DNA from 4 places in the Mesorhizobium erdmanii genome. Region 1 is predicted to be linked to each of the others. Evidence: predicted binding sites of a transcription regulator. Region 1 holds the regulator's gene; each other region holds the start of a gene.

Region 1 (5,471 bases):
CGACATGGCGACACCCGCCAGGATGGCGGCCGTGAATCTTTTCATGATATTCCTCCCTGCGCCGCGTAAGGCGCGACCAAACTGGCCCAAAGGCCGGCACAGAAGCTCTATTTTTTCGAGCCTCAAAAAAAATACTGATGCATCGCCGAAACGCTGTCAACATCGATTCTGATGGATTTTGAGGGGCCTGCAACTTTTTTTCGAGCCCCGCAATAAATAAATGACAGCAGCGGCCGCTTCTGCCAGTATTTGACCTGTTGTCGGCAGTGTTCGAGGGGCAGGAAGAACCGCCGCGACGGGGAGGAAGTGGAAAAGCATGTCGGTCGGAATCCGCCACGACGATCTGCGCCGGCGCAACCGCGCCATGGTGATCGCGGCCGTGCGTCGGGCCGGCCGGCCCTCGCGCACCGAGATCGCCGCGACCACCGGCCTCAGCCATTCGACCATATCGGCAATTTCCTCCGACCTGATCGGCGAAGGCATCCTGGCCGAAGGCAAGCCGAGCGAGGTGGGTTCGCTCAAACGCGGCAGGCCGCAGGTCGGCCTCGGCCTCAATCCGGAGGCCGCGACCGTCATGACCGTGGTGCTTTCGCTGAATTTCCTTTCTGTCGCCGTCATCGACTATGCCGGCCAGGTGATATCGGAGGAACAGCGCCGCCTGGACACGCTGACCATGTCGCGCGAGGCGCTGATCGGCGAATGCACGGCTATCGTACGACGGCGCCTCGCCGATCCCGATATCGACGTGCGCAGCGTCGCCCGCATCGCGCTGGCGATCCAGGGCATCACCGACACCGAGGCCCGGGCCATGCTGTGGTCGCCGATCACGCCGCAGACCGACATCGCCTTCGCCGACATACTCGAAGCCGAGTTCGGCATCCCCGCCACCATGGAAAACGACTGCAACATGATGGCGGTGGCGCTGCGCTGGCGCGACCCCGAGCGCTACCGCGACGACTTCATCGCCATCCTGTTGTCTCACGGCATCGGCATGGGGCTGGTGCTGAAGGGCGAGCTGTTCACCGGCACCCATTCCTCGGGCGGCGAGTTTGGCCACATGATCCATCGGCCCGGCGGCGCGCTCTGCCGCTGCGGACGCCGCGGCTGCGTCGAGGCCTATGCCGGCAACTACGCCATCTGGCGCAATGCCAAGCAGCTCGGCGAGGACACCGAGCCGGTCGACGTCAGCGACGCGGACATGCGGACCCTGGCGGCCACGGCGCGCGAAAGAGCTGGCCCCGAGCGCGAAGCATATCGCAAGGCCGGCGAAGCGCTGGGTTATGGCCTCGGCAGCCTGTTCGCGCTGATCGATCCCGCGCCCGTCGCCATGGTCGGCGTCAGTGCCGCCGCCTTCGACCTGATCGAGCCCGCGCTACGCGAGGCCATCGCCCAGACCGCCGGCGGCCAGCACTCGAAATCGATTTCGTTCGATACTGAACCAAACGAATTGCCGCTTATCCGCGAAGGCTGCGCGATGCGCGCGCTGACCTTCGTCGACCAGGAGATTTTCGCCCCGGGCGTGCAGGGGCGAGCGGGTTCGGGCAAGAACGTGGCGTAGGCCTTGCGAAGGGCATCGCCGCCATTCGAGATTGGCTGCAGCTTCCCGGATGTCATCATCCTTGGGCGAAGCAGGAGCGAAGCTCCGTCGCGAAGACCCAATGATCCATTCCGTTACGTCGACCGAGGGACGCGGCGGTGCAGAATTCTACGCAGTGGCAACACGTCAAAGTCGCGGCATGGATCCTCGGGTCTGCGCGTCCGCTTCGCTCGTGGATGACGAAGCGTTGGGCACCTCGGCCCATCAAAAACGCCAGCAGTCAATCTTCCCTGATCGCATACCCGGCGCCGCGAATGGTGCGGATGACGTCTGGCATACGGCCATTGTTGACAGCCTTGCGCAGGCGGCCCACATGCACGTCCACGGTGCGCTCGTCGATATAGATCGTCTCGCCCCAGACATTGTCGAGCAGTTGGCTGCGGGAGAACACGCGGCCGGGATGGCGCATCATGAATTCGAGCAGGCGGAACTCGGTCGGCCCGAGCCGGATCTCGCTCTTCTTGCGATAGACTCGGTGCGATTCGCGGTCGAGCACGATGTCGCCGACCTTGAGCACGCTGGACAGAACTTCCGGCTTGGCGCGGCGCAGCAGCGCCTTGACCCTGGCCATGAATTCCGGCGTCGAGAACGGCTTGACCAGATAGTCGTCGGCGCCGGTGGAAAGGCCGCGCACGCGATCGCTTTCCTCGCCACGCGCCGTCAACATGATGATCGGAAGCCGCTCGGTCTCGGGCCGCATCCGCAGGCGCCGGCAGAGTTCGATGCCGGACACCGCCGGCACCATCCAGTCGAGCACCAGAAGGTCGGGCACGTTCTCCTGCAGGCGGATTTCGGCTTCGTCGCCGCGCGGCACCACCTCGACCTGATAGCCTTCGGATTCAAGATTGTAGCGGAGCAGCACCCCCAGCGGCTCCTCGTCCTCCACCACCATGATGCGTGGCGCGATCATCGACTGGTCACCTCCAAAGCAATTCCAGGAAAAGTGTGTAGCGGTTTTCCGTCCGGAATTGCGTGAAACAAAGAGATAGAGCGGTTTGGCGTTTCCTCGAAACGATGAGCCGCTCTAGCGTTCAGGCCGCCGGCGCCGACATCGCCGTTTCGTCCTGCTTGGGACGATTGGCGGGCAGCTGCGTGCCGGTCAGCACGTAATATGCGTTCTCGGCGATGTTGGTCACGTGATCGCCGATGCGTTCGAGATTCTTGGCGCAGAACAACAGATGCGTGCAAGCCGTGATGTTGCGCGGATCCTCCATCATGTAGGTCAGCAATTCGCGGAAGACCGAGGTATATTTGACGTCGATGCGCTCATCGTCGGCGCGCAGCTTCGCCAGTGCGGCGGCATCGCGCGCCGCATACTCCTCGATCACGCCCTGCACCTGGATCAGCACCAGCTGCGCCATGGCGTCGATGGAATGCGACAGGTCGCGCGGCGTCGCGCTGAGGCCAACGGTGCCGACGCGCTTGGCGATGTTCTTGGCAAGGTCGCCGATGCGCTCGAGGTCGCCGGCCATGCGGATCGAGCCGACGACATGGCGCAGATCGTCGGCCATCGGCTGGCGCTTGGCGATCAGCGTGATGGCGCGGTCGTCGAGTTCGCGCTGGCGCGCGTCCATGATGGCGTCGTCGGAGACCACGCGCTGTGCGAGAGCATTGTCGGAATTCAGCAGCGCCTTAGTGGCGCCGCCAACCATCGAGCCGGCGAGGTCGCCCATGTCGCTGATCAGCCTGCTGATCTGTCCGAGATCCTCGTCGAAGGCTGCAACCGTGTGTTCGGCCATGATTCTGGTCCTCGTATGCGTGCGATCAGCCGAAGCGGCCGGTGATGTAGTCTTGCGTGCGCTTCTCGCGAGGCGACGTGAAGATCTTCTCGGTCTTGTCGAACTCGACCAGCTCGCCCAGATACATGAAGGCGGTCTGCTTCGAGACGCGCGCCGCCTGCTGCATGTTGTGGGTGACGATGACGATCGTGTAGTCGGCCTGCAGCTCGTCGATCAGTTCCTCGATCTTGGCGGTCGACAGCGGATCGAGTGCCGAGGCCGGCTCGTCGAGCAGGATGACTTCCGGCTTCACCGCCACGGTACGGGCGATGCACAGCCGCTGCTGCTGGCCGCCCGACAGGCTGAGGCCGCTGGCGTTGAGCTTATCCTTGACCTCGGTCCACAGTGCCGCACGCTTCAGCGCCTGCTCGACACGGCCATCCATCTCGGCCTTGCTGATCTTCTCGTAGAGCCTGACGCCAAAAGCGATGTTCTCATAGATCGACATCGGGAACGGTGTCGGCTTCTGGAACACCATTCCGATCTTGGTACGCAGCAGGTTGAGGTCCTGCGAACGATCGAGAACGTTCTGGCCGTCGAGCAGCACCTGGCCTTCGGCCGTCTGCTTGGGATAGAGCTCGTAGATGCGGTTGAAGACGCGCAGCAGCGTCGACTTTCCGCAGCCCGAAGGCCCGATGAAGGCGGTGACGCTGCGCTCGGGCAGCGACAGCGTGATGTCCTTCAGGGCCTTCGACTGGCCATAGTAGAAGTTGAGGTTCTTGACCTCGATCTTGGCCTTGGCCACCGCCTCGGCGGCGATCGTCATGTCTGGAGACAACATCTGGCTCATTTGTCCTCTCTGCGTCCGGTCAGGCTGCGCGCGAAGATGCTGAGCGCGAGAACCGTCAATGTGATTATGAGTGCGCCGGTCCAGGCCAGTTGCTGCCATTCCTCATAGGGGCTGAGAGCGAACTGGAAGATGGTGACCGGCAGGCTGGCCATCGGCGCGTTGAGATTGCTCGACCAGAACTGGTTGTTCAGCGCCGTGAAAAGCAGCGGTGCGGTCTCGCCCGAGATGCGGGCGATGGCCAGCAATATGCCGGTGACGATGCCCGACATCGCGGCGCGGTAGGCGACCGAACGGATGACCACCCAGCGCGGCGCACCGATCGCGGTGCCGGCTTCGCGCAAGGCGTTCGGCACCAGGTTGAGCATGTCTTCGGTGGTGCGCACCACGACGGGGATGACCAGGATCGCCAGCGCGACGGCGCCGGCGATCGCCGAGAAATGTCCCATCGGCCGCACCATCAGCTCATAGACGAACAGGCCGATGATGATCGACGGCGCCGACAGCAGGATGTCGTTGATGAAGCGCACCACGGTGGTGAGCTTCGAGAAACGCCCGTACTCAGCCATGTAGGTGCCGGCCAGCACACCGATCGGCGTGCCGACGATGATGCCGATGATGGTCATCACAATACTGCCGTAGATGGCGTTGAGCAGGCCGCCGGCATCGCCGGGCGGCGGCGTCATTTCAGTGAAGACCGCAAGATTGACACCTGAAAGGCCCTTGTACAGCAGGGCGCCGAGGATCAGCGCCAGCCAGGCGAGGCCGATGCCGGCGGCGGCGACGCACAGCGTCATCATCACGCCATTCTTGCGCTTGCGGCTCTGGTGAAGCGATGCGGCTGTCGACATCGGTCAGGCTCCGGTACGGGCATCGATGCGCATCAGCATGTAGCGGGCGATGGCAAGGATCAGGAAAGTGATGACGAACAGGATCAGGCCGAGCGCCACCAGCGAGGAGGTGTAGAGGTCGCCGACCGCTTCGGTGAATTCGTTGGCGATGGTCGCCGAGATGGTCGTTGCCGGCGCAAACAGCGACGTCGAAATGCGGTGCGCGTTGCCGATGACGAACGTCACCGCCATTGTTTCACCGAGCGCGCGGCCGAGCGCCAGCATGACGCCGCCCATGATGCCGATGCGCGTATAGGGAATGACGACCCGGCGCGTGACTTCCCAGGTCGTGCAGCCGATGCCATAGGCCGACTCCTTCAGCACCGACGGCACCGTGTCGAAGACGTCCTTGGTGATCGAGGTGATGAAAGGCAGGATCATGATGGCCAGGATCATCGCCGAGGTCAGCAGGCCGATGC
Region 2 (5,471 bases), 370 kb from region 1:
GACATAGTGCGGCAGCTTAAGATGTTCGACGAAGCCGGTTGCCTGGACATTGTCGGAGTGTGAGATGACGAACTCCTCGTCCTGGGCGGCGGCGACAATGTCCTCGCCGAGTTCGGAGGCGCGCAACGCGCGGTCGCAGAGCGCCATGGCCATCGCCTTGCGCTCGCTCTGGCCGAAGACAAGGCCGTAGCCGCGGGTGAATTGCGGCGGCGCCTTGGCCGAGCCCTTGAACTGGTTGACCATCTGGCATTCGGTGACCCGCACCGTGCCAAGGGGTGCTGCGAAAGGCAGTTCGGGAACGTCGAGTTCCAGCTCGACCTCGCCGATGCGGATCTCACCGACGAAGGGATGGTTGCGGGCATAGCCGCGCTGGGTCGAATAGCCGAGCGCCAGGAGGAAACCCTCGTCGCCCCGCGACAGAGCCTGCAGGCGGATGTCGCGCGCCATCGGGAATTCCAGCGGCTCGCGGGTGATGTCGCCGGGGACATGATCCCCAGGCATCTCGCCATCCGGTTCGATCAGGCCTTCGCGGTCGAGGATCGCCGAGACGCGCGGCATGGCCTGCGCTTCCGTCTCGCGCTGCAACGGCTCGGCGACATCGGCGCCCGCGGCAAGCTCGGGATCGAGCAGCCGGTGCGTGTAATCGAAGGTCGGGCCGAGCAACTGGCCGCCGGGCAGGTCCTTGTAGGTTGCCGAGACACGCCGCTCGACCAGCATGGTACCGGTGTCGATCGGTTTGCTGTAGCCGAAACGCGGCAGCGTCGTGCGATAGGCGCGCACCAGGAAGATCGCCTCGATCATGTCGCCACGCGCCTGCACAATGGCGAGCGCGGCCAACTCACGGTCGTAGAGCGAGCCTTCGCTCATCACCCGGTCGACGCCGAGCGCCAGCTGCTCGACGATCTGGTCGAGACGAAGTGCGGGCACCGAACGGTCGCCGCGCCGGCGATCGGCGAGCAGGCTGTGGGCGTTGGCAATCGCGGCCTCGCCGCCTTTTACCGCGACATACATCTCAAGCCTCCATCGTCTTGATGCGCGTGGTGCGCGGCAGACAGGCTATGCCGTCCGCGGTGGCGAGGATGATGTCGACGCCGCGCGGGAAGCGTTTGTTGTTCTGCTTCCACTGCTCGATGAAATGACGCGGCATCTGGGCCGGGGCGATCGTGGCGCTGGTTTCGATGCCGGGGCCTTCGAGCAGCAGCGGAGCGCCTGAGGTCAGGTCGCCGACTTGCAGGATCAGCGTGGTCGAACGGTCGGGATAGTCCTGCGTGCCTTGCGAAAAGCCGTCGAGCGCCATCATCTCGGCCGGCGCGGCGACAATGGCGAAATGCGCATCGGCCGCCGTGTTGGCCAGCGGTGCGCCGGTGTGGAAGCCAAGCCAGGAGACGATCGCGGCCGAGGCGTGCAAGGCCGGGTCGAGCCAAAGCGGCGTGTCGTTGTCGCAGAGCGCCAGGGCCACGGCGCCAGCGGTTGCCGAGAGCGGCGAAGGCGGGCGGGCCAAGGCGGGCAAAGGCTGCACGCTGCCCGGCCGCGCCATCGCGTCCATGATCGCGCGAAAAACGGCTTGGGCATTGAAGACCGGATCGGCGAAACCGCCCTCGATCGATTGTGCCGCAATATCCATCAGTCTTCTCCGCGAACCATGGTGAAGAAATCCACCTTCGTCGCCGCTGTCTCGGCGCGGCGTTTTTCATGGGCAGTGGCGAGCGCCGACCTCAAAGGCGCGATCAGCCTGGTCTCAACCTCGGCGCGGCGGGCAGGGTCCTGCCAGAGCGCGTCGGCGATCGCCGCCAGCTTCGCCTTCTGCTTGTCGCGGCCAAGCGCGTAGCAATGGCCGACCTGTCCGGATGGCAACCGGACGGTGGCGCGGGTGACGGTCGCCTCGCCGACATTGAACGGGGCGCCGCCGCCGCCGATGCGGCCGCGCAGCGTCACCAGCCCGGTCTCGGGACCGCGCAGCAATTCGGCTTGCGAGGGCAGGCCGGCCTCGTTCCAGAGCCGGACGATATCGTCTCCGCTCGATTGCGCCAGCGTCGCCATGGCGGCCTTGCGGTCGGCCTGGTCGCGGGCTTCCTGTCCTCGCATAGGCAGCATTCCTCTTTGCTAAATTTGTCTATTGATATAGACAACTATACAAATTATACATATTACCTAACGCGAGTCCATGACGGGTGGATGACATCGGATGGAAGGCGGGGGCAATCCATGATCGAACGACAGCAGGCCGACGGCATCGAGCGGCGCAGTGGCGTCTCGCTGTGGCGGCAGATCGCCGACAGGATCCTGCAAGCGATCGCCACCGGCGACTTCGCCGAGAATGCCGCGCTGCCGCCGGAGGTGACACTGGCCGAGCGCTACGGCGTCAACCGTCACACGGTGCGCAGCGCCATATCGGCGCTTGTCCAGGAAGGGGTACTGCGGGCCGAGCAGGGGCGTGGCACTTTCGTTTTGTCGCGCAAGCGGCTGTCCTATCCGATCGGCGCGCGCACGCGCTTTTCGACGGGCTTGCAAGGACAGACGTCGGAGCGGCACATCGTGCTGCTCTCGTCCGCGGTCGAGCTGGCCAGCCAGCGCGTTGCGGAGGGGCTTGGCCTGGCCAGGGGCACCGAGGTGATCAGGTTGGAGACACGCGGCGAAGCGGACGGACGGCCGGTGTCGCGCGCTGCCGGCTGGTTCGAGGCGAGGCGTTTTGCCGGCATCGACAAGGCGATGGCCGAGACCGGCTCGATCACCGCGTCGCTGGCCCGCTTCGGCATAGACGACTATCTCAGGCAATCGACCGTTCTGTCGGCGCGCCATGCCGATGCGGCCGACCTTGCCGATCTCGACCTGCAGCCGGGCGCCATCGTGCTGGTCACGGTGGCCGTCAACGTGACGCCGGATGGACAGCCGATCCAGTTTTCCGAGTCGCGCTTTCCGGCCGAGCGGGTGGAGCTGAAGCTGTCGGCGCTATAGAAGATACGAGATCTGTTTAACTCACGCTGATATCAGACCGGCTCGGTCGCGCTCGCTTGTCAGCGGCCTGGCATTTGAGGACCGCCTTCCCCCACTCCGTCTCGGCTTCGCCGAGCCACCTCTCCCCCCTCCGGAGGGAGAGGAAAGGAGCCCGCTGGTGGCGGAAGAAGGAGCCGATCTGGTTGAGGTGCTGCAGCAACAGGCTCGCACCCTTCCTCTACCCCGTCGATCGGGGGAGAGGTGGCTCGGCGAAGCCGAGACGGAGTGGGGGTCGACTGCGCAGGGCGGCGTCAATTCGGGCCGGGTTCACCGTCTGCCATGTTATGACCCGACCTCGATGACCGCCTTGATCAGGCCGGATTTCTCATGCGCCCACCTTGCGAGATCGCGCGGCGTGTCTTCCAGCGTGGTGCGGTGGGTGACGAGTTTCGCCAATGGCACGGCGCCGTTGCGGATCGAGGCGGCGACGTGGTCGAAGTCGGCCTTCAGCGCATTGCGGCTGCCGATCAGCGTCATTTCGCGTTTGTGGAATTCGGGATCGGAAAAGACGATGTCGTCCTTGACGACGCTGACCAGCACCAGCGCGCCGCCATGCGCGACATGGGCGAAGGCCGACTGGACCGAGGCCGTGTTGCCGGTGGCGTCGAAGACGACGTCGAAACCTTCACCGCCGGTCGCGTCGCGAACCAACTCGGCGCCCGTTTTCGTCGAGCCGTCGAGCGTGGCGAAGCCTAGCTCGCTTTCGGCAAAGCCGAGCCGCTCGCTGCTCATGTCGAGCAGGCTGACTTCGAGCCCGGCGATGCGGGCGAAGATGGCGGTGCCTAACCCGATCGGGCCGGCGCCGATGACCAGCGTGCGGGCGCCGGTTTCGGCCTTGGCGCGGCGCACTGCATGGGCGCCGATGGCGAGGAACTCCACCGCCGCGGCGTCGGCCAGCGACAGGCCGTTGGCCGGATAGAGGTTTTGCGCCGGGACCAGAATTCTTTCGCACATGGCGCCGTCACGATGGACGCCGAGTACTTCGATCCTGACGCAGCAGTTGGGCTTGCCGTGCCGGCAGGCAATGCATTTGCCGCAGGACAGATAGGGGTTGATGACGACCGGCTCGCCAATGGCAAGGTCGACGCCGTCGCCGGTCTCGACGATCGTTCCCGACACTTCGTGGCCCATGATGCGCGGGTAGGCGAGGAAAGGGTGCTTGCCCTCGAAAATGTGATAGTCGGTGCCACAGATGCCGACATGGCTGACCGCCACCAGCGCCCAGCCGGCCGGCGGCGCGCCCGGCGCGGGTCGGTCTTCGACGACAAGGTCGCCGGGCGATCGGCAAACAACGGCTTTCATTCTCTGGTCCAGTCTGTTCACGAAAATCACCGGCCCGCCAGTTGCGGCAGACCGGCGATCGGTCGGGGATGCCTATTTGCCGCGGCGCCGCAGCCCGTCGAAATAGACGATGATGATGATCAGCGCGCCGGTGATGATGCGCTGCCAGAAGGCGTTGACGTTGAGCAAGTTGGCGCCGTTGTTGATGGTGGCCAGAATGAAAGCACCAAGCAGCGGGCCGTGCACCGAGCCGACCGCGCCGAACAGCGAGGTGCCGCCGATCACCGACGAGGCGATCGCCTGCAACTCCCAGCCCTCGGCCTGGGTCGGGTTGCCGATGCCGATGCGCGAGGCGAGCAGCACGCCGACAAAGGCCGCGCACAGGCCCGACAACGTGTAGGCCATGTAGATGGTGCGCTGGACATTGACGCCGGACAGGCGGGAAGCCTCGGCATTGGAGCCGACCGAAAAGAGATAGCGGCCCCAGCGGCTGTGATGCAAGAAGATGTAGGCCGGGATGCCGACCAGGATGACCATCCAGAACAGATTGGGGACACCGAGGAAGGAGTTGCGCGAGAATTCCTGGAAGGCATCGTTGTTGATCGAGATCGAATTGCCGTTCGTCATCAGAAGGCCGATGCCGCGCAGCGACGTCAGCGTCGCGAGCGTGATGATGAAGGGCGGCAGCCCCATCTTGACGATGCCGAAGCCATGGAACAGGCCAATGGCGACGCCGACCAGAAGCGTGATCAGGATGGCGAGGAAAACCGGCAGGCCGGCATTGATCAGCATCGCGGCGATGACGGTGGCGAAGCCGACCACGGCGCCGACGGACAGATCGATGCCGCCGGTGATGATGACGAAGGTCTGGCCGACCGCCAGAATGGCGATCATCGAACCCTGACGCAAAAGGTTCGAGATGTTGTTGGCCGAGGCGAAGCTCGATGTCGCCAGCGACAGGATGACCCAGAGCAGCACCAGCAGCGCCAGCAGCGTCAGCCCGAACAGGGCGTTGTAATTACGCTTGGGTTTTTCGGCGGGGACTGCCTCGGTGCTCATATCTTTCCTCCCAGCTTTTCTTGTTTCTCGGCGAGCGCCTGTGTGAGAATTTCCTCATGATCGGCGGTGCGGAACCCGTGAGTCGCCACCAGCTTGCCGCGACGGAACACATGCAGCGTATCGGCAAGTTCATAGAC
Region 3 (5,471 bases), 1.5 Mb from region 1:
CGCCGCTCACTGTCACCGACGCCGAGATCCACGAAGCGCTCAATCGCATCCGCGCCGGTGCCAAAGGCCTGGCGGATGCCATCGCCGTGGCCGCCGCGAAGTAATTCCGGAATATTGCTGATGTCTGTTCGCCATTTCACCGATCTTTCCACCGTTTCCGAGGGCGACCTGCGCTTCATGCTGGACGACGCGGTGGTGCGAAAGGCACGCCTCAAGGCCGGTGAGCGCACCCGGCCGCTCGAAGGCAAGGTGCTGGCGATGATCTTCGACAAGCCGTCGACGCGCACGCGCGTCTCCTTCGACGTCGGCATGCGCCAGTTGGGCGGCGAAACCATCATGCTGACCGGCACCGAGATGCAGCTCGGCCGCTCCGAAACCATCGCCGATACCGCCAAGGTGCTGTCGCGCTATGTCGACGCGATCATGATCCGCACCACCTCGCACGACCGGTTGCTGGAGCTGACCGAGAATGCCACGGTTCCGGTGATCAACGGACTGACCGACGACACCCATCCATGCCAGCTGATGGCCGACATCATGACCTTCGAGGAGCATCGCGGTCCGGTGGCAGGCAAGACCATCGCCTGGACCGGTGACGGCAACAATGTGCTGCACTCGTTGATCGAGGCCTCGGCGCGTTTCCGCTTCAACCTCAATGTCGCCGTGCCCGAAGGCAGCGAGCCGGCGCAGAAGCATGTCGACTGGTCCAAGTCGCATGGCGGCAAGCTGCATTTCACCCGCTCGCCCGAGGAGGCAGTCGACCAGGCTGACTGCATCGTCACCGATTGCTGGGTATCGATGGGCCAGGAGCATCGCGCCCGCGGCCACAATGTGTTCTCGCCCTACCAGGTCAATGCCAAGCTGATGGCGCATGCCAAACCGGACGCGCTGTTCATGCACTGCCTGCCGGCGCATCGCGGCGAGGAGGTGACCGACGAGGTCATCGACGGGCCGCATTCGGTGGTCTTCGACGAAGCCGAGAACCGGCTCCACGCCCAGAAGGCGGTGCTCGCCTGGTGTCTTGGTGCTTGATGTGTCTTGGTGCTTGACGTGTCTTGGTGCTTGAAGTGCACGGGCGCTTGATCTGCGGGGGCGCGATGCCTATCTGCGCCGCATCACGCAAATCAAGCGCGTTTGGACGCATGCACCCCAGGAGGGCGGCATGGCCGCGCCCTGGAGTATTGTCATGTTGGAAACGCATCAAGTGACCGAATATCACCCCAAACTCGGCGAATTCGGCTATGCCGGCGACGATCACGTCGTGCCTTTTGAGGTCGGCCCGCTCGACGTGCGCGGCCGCACGGTCCAACTCGGACCGATGCTCGACGCTATCCTTGGCCGCCACGACTATCCCGAGCCGGTGGCCCGCCTGCTGGCGGAAGCCTGTGTGTTGACGGTGCTGCTCGGCACCTCGCTCAAATTCGAAGGTAAGTTCATCCTGCAGACCCGCACCGACGGGCCGGTCGACATGCTGGTGGCGGATTTCACGACGCCCTCGGCCCTGCGTGCCTATGCGCGCTTCGACGCCGATCGGCTCGAGGCATTGGTTGCGGCGGGCGAGACGTCGCAGCAGACGCTGCTCGGCAGCGGCGTGCTGGCGCTGACCATCGACCAGGGCGCTCACACCCAGCGCTATCAGGGCATCGTCCAGCTTGACGGCGAAACGCTGGAAGACGCGGCGCGCACCTATTTCCGCCAGTCGGAGCAGATCCCGACGGATATCAGGCTCTCGGTCGCCAAACTGTTGACGCCCGCCCACGGCGGTGCACGTGAGCAGTGGCGTGCCGGCGGCATCCTGGCGCAGTTCCTGCCCCAGTCGCCCGAGCGCATGCGCGTTCCAGACATTTCGGGCGGCGACGGCGATCCGCGCGACGTGACGAACGATCCGGCCGACAATTCCTGGCAGGAATTGCTGGCACTTCTCGGCACCATCGAGCCGACCGAACTGATCGACCCGACGGTCGGCGCCGAACGGCTGCTTTATCGCTTGTTCCACGAGCATGGCGTGCGCGTCTTCGGCGGCGTCCCCGTCGCTGACCAATGCTCATGCTCGCGCGACAAGATCCGCGGTATCCTCGAGGGTTTTTCCGCGCAGGAGATCAAGGACTCGACCGAGGACGGCGGTATCCACGTCGCCTGCGAGTTCTGCTCGACGCAGTATGACTTCGACCCGGCGGAGTTTGCGAGGCAGTGAGTCTTTTCCTTCTCCCCGTTCACGGGGAGAAGGTGCCCGAAGGGCGGATGACGGGCAGCACCGACTTTCGCTAGATGGCAGCAGTGCGCATCGAGCGGGAAGACAAGTCTCCCGAGTCGGCGCCGCCCCTGATTGTCCTGCCGGAGGTTCGTTACTCGAAAAGCCAAGCAATTGGCTTTTCGTCCGCTACGCGGACCGTTTCCTCAACGCCCCGTGAAACGGGGAGAAAGAGGCTAATTCACCGTGCGCCGCGTCCCCGGAAGGTCGAGCGAAAACGCCGGGATGGCGATATCGAATGTCTCGCCACGCTTGTTGCGCATCGTGTAGCGCCCGACCATGATGCCTGACGGCGTCGAGAGCGGGCAGCCGGATGTGTATTGATAGCTGTCGCCCGGATTGAGTTCGGGCTGGTCGCCGACGACGCCCGGGCCGCTTACTTCCTCGACCCGGCCGGTACCGTCGGTGATGTGCCAATAGCGCGACAGAAGCTGCACGAATTCGTCCGACTGGTTGTCGATCGTTATCTGATATCCCCAGACATAACGGTTCTCGGAAGGATCGGAACGGTCCTCGAGGTAGAACGGCCTGACCTGCACTTCGATGTTGCGCGTGACGGCGCGGTACATAAGCGGCTCCAAAACAATCCGATACCTTTCGGTGCTCCCGACGGGCAGGTCAACATGCGCGTCTTGTCGCGCCCTGTCCTGAAAGGCACGTGCCGGCAAACAATGTCATTTGAGTGACACATGACAATGGTGGTGTGCGCGGACGGGCGACTCGGGCGCCCTGTCTGTTGAAAGCGGCCACGATGCGGGCCGTCTCTTCTGGAGTGACCAAATCTCGATGGAACTCACTCTCATAGCCGCCTCGCTTTCGACTGCTCTTATCCTTTCAAACTCAGCCAGTATTTTGCTTGCCGCTTCGCAGCTGAAACGGCGCGCCACAATCGCGCGGCCAACCGGTAAATCGCCGCCGGTGTCGATTATCGTACCTGTGCGTGGCGTCGAGCCGTTCACGCGGGAGACGCTGGAACGCGCCTTCTCGCTCGACTGGCCGCGCTACGAGTTGATCTTCTGCGTCGCCCATGCCGACGACCCGGTGGTCAAATTGATCCGCGCCGCCATTGGCCGCTCTCCAAAAGTGCCGGCCCGGCTGTTGATCGGTGACGACCGTGTCAGCGCCAATCCCAAGCTCAACAATTGCGTCAAGGGCTGGGAAGCCGCGCGGCACGATTGGGTCGTCCTGGCCGACTCCAACGTGCTGATGCCGAGGGACTACATCCAGCATCTGATGGCGGCGTGGCGGCCAGGCACCGGCCTTGTCTGTTCGACACCGATCGGTTCGCGGCCGGATGGCTTCTGGGCCGAGGTCGAATGCGCCTTCCTCAACACGCTGCAGGCGCGATGGCAGTATGCCGGCGAGGCGCTCGGCCTCGGCTTTGCCCAGGGAAAGAGCATGCTATGGAACAAGCCGATGCTGGATGCCAATGGCGGTATCCGCGCGCTGGCCGCCGAAATCGCCGAGGACGCGGCCGCGACCAAGCTGGTCAATGGGCTTGGCCTGCGCGTCAATCTCGTCGCCGCGCCCTTCGAGCAGCCGCTTGGCCGGCGTAGGTTTGGCGAGATCTGGTCGCGCCAGGCCCGCTGGGCGCGCCTGCGCCGGGTCACCTTCCCGCTGTTCTTCGCGCCCGAAATCCTCACCGGCGCGGTTGTGCCGCTGGTGCTTGCGCTGGTTGCGGCGGCAAGCGCCGGCCTCAGCCTCCCGTTCACGGCCATCGCCGTGCTGGTGGCCTTCTACCTTCCGGAATGCGCGCTGGCCTGGTCCAAGGGCTGGTACCTGTCGCCGCGCATGGTCGCGGCGATCATGGTACGCGACCTGATCTTGCCGGCGATGTGGGCACGCGGCTGGCTCGGCGGTGCCGTCGACTGGCGCGGCAATGCGATGACCATAGGCACCAAGGCCGCCGAACTGGAAGAGACGCCATCGCGCGCTTGATTGCCGCGCGGCGCGGCCTGGCAACCCTACTTGGCGGCCTGCAATGCCTGCGCGATGTCCTCCAGAAGGTCGTCGGTGTCCTCCAGGCCGACCGACAGCCTGAGCGTCCCAGCCCCGATGCCGAGCTCGGCGCGCGCCTCGTCGCTCAAATTCTTGTGCGTCGTCGTCGCCGGATGGGTGATCAGGCTCTTGGCATCGCCGAGATTGTTGGAGATCAGCACGATGTCGAGCGCGTTTTGCACGGCGAAGGCCGTCTGCTTGCCGCCCTTGACGTCCAGGCAGATCAACGTCGAACCGCCGGACATCTGCTTCTTGACGATATCGGCCTGCGGATGGTCGGCGCGGCCGGGATAGATGACGCGGGCGATCTGCGGTTGCCCGGCGAGGAAGTCGGCGATCTTAGCCGCGCTCTCCGTTTGCTGGCGCACGCGCACCGGCAGCGTCTCCAAGCCCTTCAGCAGCGTCCAGGCATTGAACGGCGACAGGCTGGGGCCGGTGTGGCGGAAATAGTCGTGCAGGTTCTCGTCGATCCACTTCTTGTCCGACAAGATGACGCCACCGAGGCAACGGCCCTGGCCATCGATGTGCTTGGTCGCCGAATAGACGACGATGTGGGCGCCAAGCTGCAACGGCTTCTGCTGCAGCGGGGTGGCGAAGACATTGTCAACGACAAGCCGCGCGCCGATCGAATTGGCGAGCGATGCGACAGCGGCGATGTCGACCACTTCCAGCGTCGGGTTGGTCGGGCTTTCCAGGAAGAACAGCTTGGTGTTCGGCCTGACCGCCTTTTCCCAATTGGCGATATCGGTGCCATCGACCAAGGTCGCCTCGATGCCGTAGCGCGGCGCCAGCGTGTCCACCACCCAGCGGCAGGAGCCGAACAACGCGCGCGCCGCCACGATATGGTCGCCGGCCTTGACGCTGCACAGAAGCGCCGCGGTCACCGCCGCCATGCCCGATGCCGTGGCGCGTGCGTCCTCCGCGCCTTCCAGCGCGCACATGCGCTTCTCGAACATGTCGACGGTCGGATTTGCGTAGCGCGAATAGATGAAGCCAGGTTCCTCGCCCTTGAAACGGGCTTCGGCCGCCTGCGCCGTTTCATAGACATAGCCCTGGGTCAGGTACATCGCCTCGGAGGTCTCGCCGAATTGGGAACGCAGGGTTCCGCCATGCACGAGGGCTGTTTGAGGCTTCCAGTTGCGCTTCTTGCTGCTCATCGCTTTTGTTCCAGACACAAAAAAACCGGCCGCGAAAGTCGCAACCGGTCCATACGGCCTCGCGG
Region 4 (5,471 bases), 1.8 Mb from region 1:
AGTGGCCGGTGTGGACGCCGCCGCCGGAAATGATCCAGCGCCGGCCGGAACTGGCGAAATACAAGGACGGCATGCCGCCCGGCCCGCAGAGCCCGCTCGGTGCCCGCGCGCTCTATCTGTTCCGCGACGGCAAGGACACGATGTACCGGCTGCACGGCACGCCGGAGTGGGATTCCATCGGCAAGAACGCATCGTCGGGCTGCGTGCGCTTCATGAACCAGGACATCATCGACCTCTACAGCCGGGTCAACGGCCCCGCCCAGGTCTACGTGCGTCCCAACCTGTCGGCTGCCGGCAAGATCATGGCCGTGTCGAGCAGGACCGCCGAGCCGATCGATGCGGGCGTGCCGAAGGATGCGGAATTCTTGAAGTAGCCTTCACGGCCTCTCCAGGCGGACACGTCATGCGCGTCCGCCTGGAAGTGGCGACTACTTCTTGGCGAGGCCGGGCAGCGTGACCTGGTAGACCAGGAACATGGTGTCGACATTGGCGCCGTCGTCGGCCTTGTAGGGCGCGCCGACCTGGAAGCCGTCCTGGGCGAGAAAGTCGTTGTCATTGGCGACGAACAGGAAGTAGTCGTCGGGCAGATTCGGGTCCAGGACACTGGCCAGCGACATCGCCTCCCACTTCTCGGAGAGATTGTTGTGGTCGTTCGGCGCGCCATTGTGCAGGCCGAAGCGATTGAGTTGCGCATTGTCGTTGATGTCGATGAACGGCGTCAGCCTGGCCGGCGTCACCGACGGATCGAGCACGCCCTTGGGAGCGACCGGCTTGTTGGCGGCATCAAAGGCGCCGCCGGCGATGTCGGTCGCGGTTGAAACGTCGACGACGAAGATCTGGCGCAGCAGCGATGTGTCGCCCTTCAGGCCCTGGCCGTTGCCGCTGTCGCGCGCCAGCATCAGGAAGGACGTGTCCGACAGCGCCACGATCTCGCTTTGCGCGGCGATCTTGGTCTTGCCCTTGGCATCCTTGAACACCGGCAGCGGCACGACATATTCATGCGCCAGCTTGAGATGGGCGAGGTCGGAGGCGTCATAGACCAGGGCCCTGGTGTTCTGCCGCGTCGCAGGGGAATCGCCGCCGTCCTGCCTCGTCGCCGACTGCAGCACGGCGATCAGGAATTTGCCATCCGGCGTCATCGCCATGCCTTCCAGGCCCTGGTTGTTCTGGCGGCCGGTATCGGGATCCTTCGGATCGGGCTCTGACGCACCCGGACCAGGATTGTCGGAGGAGAAGTTCGGCGCGCCCTTGCGCATCGGCACCAGGGCCGCCGGCGGCTGGGTCGCCGACAGCAGTCGGCCTTGCGCCGAGAACCGGTAGATGTTGGGGCCGTATTCATCTGAAATGAACATCGAGCCGTCGGGCAGCCGCACGATCGCCTCGTCGTCGAGGGCGAGCTTGCCGTTGGTGGCGACGGGCAGCATCGGCATGTCGCCGGCGGCGGCGCGCACATCCGACAGGGGATCGAGGCCGGTGGTGTCGGCGCCCTTGTCGTCGGTGAGCAGCATGGTGTCGGCAAGCGTCGCCTTGACTTCGGTCTGCTCCTGGCCGACCGCGCCTGGTGCCGCCGGGGTGAATTCGATGCCTATGGTGTTGACGCGCGCCCGGTAATCGGTGGTGCCGGCGACATTGTAGCCGCGATCCGGGAGCAGCCAGAGCGAACCCTTGTAGGTGCCGGCATCATGCGTCCAACTGGCGGTATCGATCGCCATGCCGGAGCCTGAACCGAACGTCTCGCCGAACTTGTCGCGCTGGGCGGCCGGGATCCGGCCGACGCCGACCAGGCCTTTGTTGACGAGGCCGCCGACGGTCGCGGCGCCGTCGGCCAGCGCCGGTGTCAAGGCTGTGAACACGGCCAGCGCGACGCCGAGCGACGCGGTTCGGTACAGGTGTTTCATGGATAATCCTCTTTGTGACGGATGTGCCGGAGCGGCCGAAAGACGAAAAAGCTGAAAGGAGGCGGCACATCGATGACGCCGCGCGCCCCCCAAAGCGGTCTACGGCGCGAACATGATGCTTGCGTGACAAGTGCGGGATGGATGGCTGCTGGCCTGTTTCGCGCGCCGACAAGGACATGCGCTCGGGCGAAGGAATTGATGGTCTGTCAAGTCCCAGGTCGACAAGGCATCGTGCATTCGCAGAGTACTAGACACTTATGTCCAGTGTGTATAAGGTGCCGCTTCAGGCAGACCGGGAGGGAACCTTGAAGCCGCATTATCGCGCAGTGGTTATCGGGGGTGGGGTGGTCGGCGCCTCGGTGCTCTACCATCTGACGCGGTTCGGCTGGTCCGATGTGGCGCTGATCGAGCGCGCCGAATTGACCGCCGGTTCGACCTGGCATGCGGCGGCCGGCTTCCATGCGCTCAACGCCGATCCCAACGTAGCGGCGCTGCAGGACTACACCATCAACCTCTACCGCGAGATCGAGGCCGAATCCGGCCAGAATATCGGCCTGCACATGACCGGCGGCGTCAACATCGCCAGCGATCCCCAGCGCTGGGAATGGCTGAAATCGGCCTGGGCGGTGTTCCAGTCGGTCGGCATCGAGACGGCGCGCCTAGTGACCCCGGCAGAGATCAAGGCGATCTGCCCGATTGTCGATGTCACCGGCGTGCTCGGCGGCCTGCATGATGCCAACGAAGGCCATCTCGATCCCTACGGCACCACGCACGCCTATGCCGGCGCCGCGAAGAAGCGTGGGGCTGAAATCATCCTGCGCAATCGTGTGGTCGAGTTGAAGTCCCGCGCCGACGGCCATTGGGACGTCGTCACCGAGCAAGGCACCATCGTCGCCGAGCATGTCGTCAACGCCGGCGGGTTGTGGGCGAAGCAGCTTGGCCGCATGGCCGGCATCGATCTGCCGGTAACGCCGATGGAGCACCATTATTTCATCACCGAGGACATTCCGGAGATCGCCGCACTCGACCGGGAGATCGGCATCGCCGTCGATCTCGACGGCTTTTCCTACCTGCGCCAGGAGCGCAAGGGCGTGCTGCTCGGCGTCTACGAGCAGAACCCGAAGCACTGGAACATGGATGGTGCGCCATGGGACTACGGCATAGAGCTGATCCCGGAAGACATCGACCGCATCAGTCCCGAACTCGCCAAGGCGCATGAGCGCTTTCCCTGCCTGGCGAGTGCCGGCATCCGCAAATGGGTCAACGGCGCCTTCACCTTTACCCCTGACGGCAACCCGATCGTCGGGCCGGTGCGTGGCGTGAAGAACTACTGGGTCGCCTGCGGCGTCATGGCCGGCTTCAGCCAGGGCGGTGGCGTGGGCAAATCGCTGGCCGAATGGATGATATACGGCGAGCCGCAGGCCGACATTTTCGGCATGGACATCGCCCGCTATGGCGCCTTCGCCGCCAACCGTGAGTATTTGAGGCAAACGACGCGACAATTCTATTCGCGCCGTTTCGTCATGACATTTCCCAATGAGCGGCTGCCGGCGGGCAGGCCCTTGAAACGCCCCGGCGCCTATGACGGCATGAGTGCCGCGGGTTGCGAATGGATGGCGTCGTGGGGGCTGGAAATCCCGGCCTATTTCGCGCCGATGGGTTTTCGCGAGAACACCACGCTCAAGCGTTCCAATGCCTTCGACATCGTCGGCGACGAGGCGCTGCAGGTCCGGCGGGCCGCCGGCCTCGTCGATATCTCGGCCTATTCACGCTATGCGGTGTCCGGGCCCGGCGCCGAGGCATGGCTCAACCGGCTGCTTGCCTGCAAGCTGCCGAAGGCAGGGCAGGCGCGGCTGGCGCCGATGCTGGGGCCTGACGGGCGGCTGAAGGGCGACCTCACCGCGATCAACTGGGGCGGTGGCGACCATTGGCTGATGGGCTCCTACTATCTCAGGGAATTCCACATGCGCTGGTTCGAAAGCCACGCGGCGGAAGGCGTCACGGTCGCCGACGTTTCCGACACGACGGGCGGCTTCCTGCTGACCGGGCCGAACGCGCGCAGGATCCTGGAGCGCACGACGCATCAGGACGTGTCCGCCGCGGCACTGCCATTCATGGCCTGCGGCGGGTTCGACATCGGCATGGTGCCAGCGCGAGTTGCCCGGGTCTCCATCGCCGGCGAGCTCGGCTTCGAGATCAGCTGCCCGGCAACCATGCATGCCGCACTGCGCGATACACTGCTTGCCGCCGGCGAGGATCTCGGCCTGGCCGAGATCGGCTATTACGCGCTCAATGCGCTCAGGCTGGAGAAGAGCTTTGGCATCTGGTCGCGCGAATTCACCCAGGGTTATACGCCGGGCCAGACCGGCCTCGACCGTTTCATCGCATTCGACAAGGGCGATTTCGTCGGCCGCGAAGCAGCGTTCAGGGAACGCCAGGCAGGCGTCTCGCAAAGGATCGTGACGCTCGAGATCGACGCCATCGATGCCGACGCGAGCGGCTTCGAGCCGGTTTGGCACGAGGGCAGGCGCGTCGGCTTCGTCACCTCGGGCGGCTTTGGCTACACGATCGGCAAGAGCGTCGCGCTGGCGTTGGTGGACGACGATTTTGCCGAGGAGGGGACGGCGCTTTCGGTGCACATTGTCGGCGTCGAACGGCCGGCGCGGGTCATCGCGGCCTCGCCCTACGATCCCTCGGGCGAGGCGATGCGGCAATGAGGAGGATTTTCGATGGTCGATGACGCGGCACGAGACTCGAGGCGCGAACGCCGGCGTGGGCGCACGGGCGAGGCTGGCAGCGAAAGCAGCCGCCGGCCCAATTACCGCTCGCTGAAGAACCCGTTCCTGCCGCAGCCGGTCTTTTCGGACGACCAGGTCGCGGCGATCCACGACACGGCGCTGCGCGTGCTGGAGGAACTCGGCATCAAGGTGCTGCTGCCGCAGGCGCGGGAGATCTTCGCCCGAGCCGGCGCGCTGGTCGACGAGGACAGCCAGATGGTGCGCATCGGCCGCGACATCGTCGTCGCGGCATTGGCCTCGGCGCCAAAATCAATTCCAGCGCTGGCGGGCGACCGCAGCCGCGATCTGACGCTTGAACTCGGCTCGATGACCTTCCTCGCCGGCGCCGGGGCGCCCAACGTCACCGATCTCGAACGCGGCCGGCGGCCGGGAACGCTCGCCGCCTTCGAGGAGCTCACCAAGCTCATCCAGCATTTCGACGTGCTGCACATGCTTTGCCCCGCCATCGAGCCACAGGATGTCGATAACCGGTTGCGCCACTATGCCGTCAACCGCGCGCAACTGACGCTGTCCGACAAGTTTCCGTTCGTGTTCGCGCGCGGCACGCCGCAGGTCGAGGATGGGTTCGAGATGATCCGGCTGGCACGCCGGCTGTCGGAGGATGAATTCCGCGCCGGCGCCCATTGCTACACCATCATCAACACCAATTCGCCGCGCCAGCTCGACATACCGATGGCGCAAGGCATCATCGACTTCGCCCGCGCGGGACAGATCCTGGTCATCACGCCGTTCTGCCTAGCCGGGGCCATGGCGCCGATCACTGTCGCCGGCGCGC

What was found. Region 1 encodes PhoB, which activates phosphate uptake and scavenging genes when phosphate is short. Its sites were predicted from a motif close to TGTCATNNANCTGTCAT; they were not measured.
Region 2: the regulator PhoB is predicted to act here: its motif matches at 2,165-2,181, upstream of phnF (phosphonate metabolism transcriptional regulator PhnF).
Region 3: the regulator PhoB is predicted to act here: its motif matches at 2,924-2,940, upstream of EB233_RS31360 (ceramide glucosyltransferase).
Region 4: the regulator PhoB is predicted to act here: its motif matches at 2,011-2,027, upstream of EB233_RS15880 (esterase-like activity of phytase family protein).

The regions. Positions count from the first base shown of each region.
Region 1 covers NZ_CP033361.1:1,476,207-1,481,677, reverse strand. The annotation lists gene xylF (D-xylose ABC transporter substrate-binding protein) at 1-45, opposite strand, end outside; gene EB233_RS07135 (ROK family protein) at 317-1,558, shown strand; gene phoB (phosphate regulon transcriptional regulator PhoB) at 1,818-2,507, opposite strand; gene phoU (phosphate signaling complex protein PhoU) at 2,629-3,336, opposite strand; gene pstB (phosphate ABC transporter ATP-binding protein PstB) at 3,362-4,165, opposite strand; gene pstA (phosphate ABC transporter permease PstA) at 4,162-5,013, opposite strand; gene pstC (phosphate ABC transporter permease subunit PstC) at 5,017-5,471, opposite strand, start outside.
Region 2 covers NZ_CP033361.1:1,844,119-1,849,589, forward strand. The annotation lists gene EB233_RS08900 (carbon-phosphorus lyase complex subunit) at 1-1,011, opposite strand, end outside; gene phnH (phosphonate C-P lyase system protein PhnH) at 1,013-1,624, opposite strand; gene phnG (phosphonate C-P lyase system protein PhnG) at 1,624-2,085, opposite strand; gene phnF (phosphonate metabolism transcriptional regulator PhnF) at 2,206-2,955, shown strand; gene EB233_RS08920 (zinc-binding alcohol dehydrogenase family protein) at 3,277-4,296, opposite strand; gene EB233_RS08925 (ABC transporter permease) at 4,369-5,334, opposite strand; gene EB233_RS08930 (sugar ABC transporter ATP-binding protein) at 5,331-5,471, opposite strand, start outside.
Region 3 covers NZ_CP033361.1:6,537,558-6,543,028, reverse strand. The annotation lists gene EB233_RS31380 (aspartate aminotransferase family protein) at 1-104, shown strand, start outside; gene argF (ornithine carbamoyltransferase) at 121-1,032, shown strand; gene EB233_RS31370 (Hsp33 family molecular chaperone) at 1,163-2,194, shown strand; gene apaG (Co2+/Mg2+ efflux protein ApaG) at 2,428-2,820, opposite strand; gene EB233_RS31360 (ceramide glucosyltransferase) at 3,038-4,189, shown strand; gene EB233_RS31355 (O-succinylhomoserine sulfhydrylase) at 4,216-5,406, opposite strand; SAM riboswitch at 5,463-5,471, opposite strand, start outside.
Region 4 covers NZ_CP033361.1:3,273,430-3,278,900, forward strand. The annotation lists gene EB233_RS15875 (L,D-transpeptidase) at 1-374, shown strand, start outside; gene EB233_RS15880 (esterase-like activity of phytase family protein) at 429-1,898, opposite strand; gene EB233_RS15885 (GcvT family protein) at 2,204-4,615, shown strand; gene EB233_RS15890 (trimethylamine methyltransferase family protein) at 4,628-5,471, shown strand, end outside.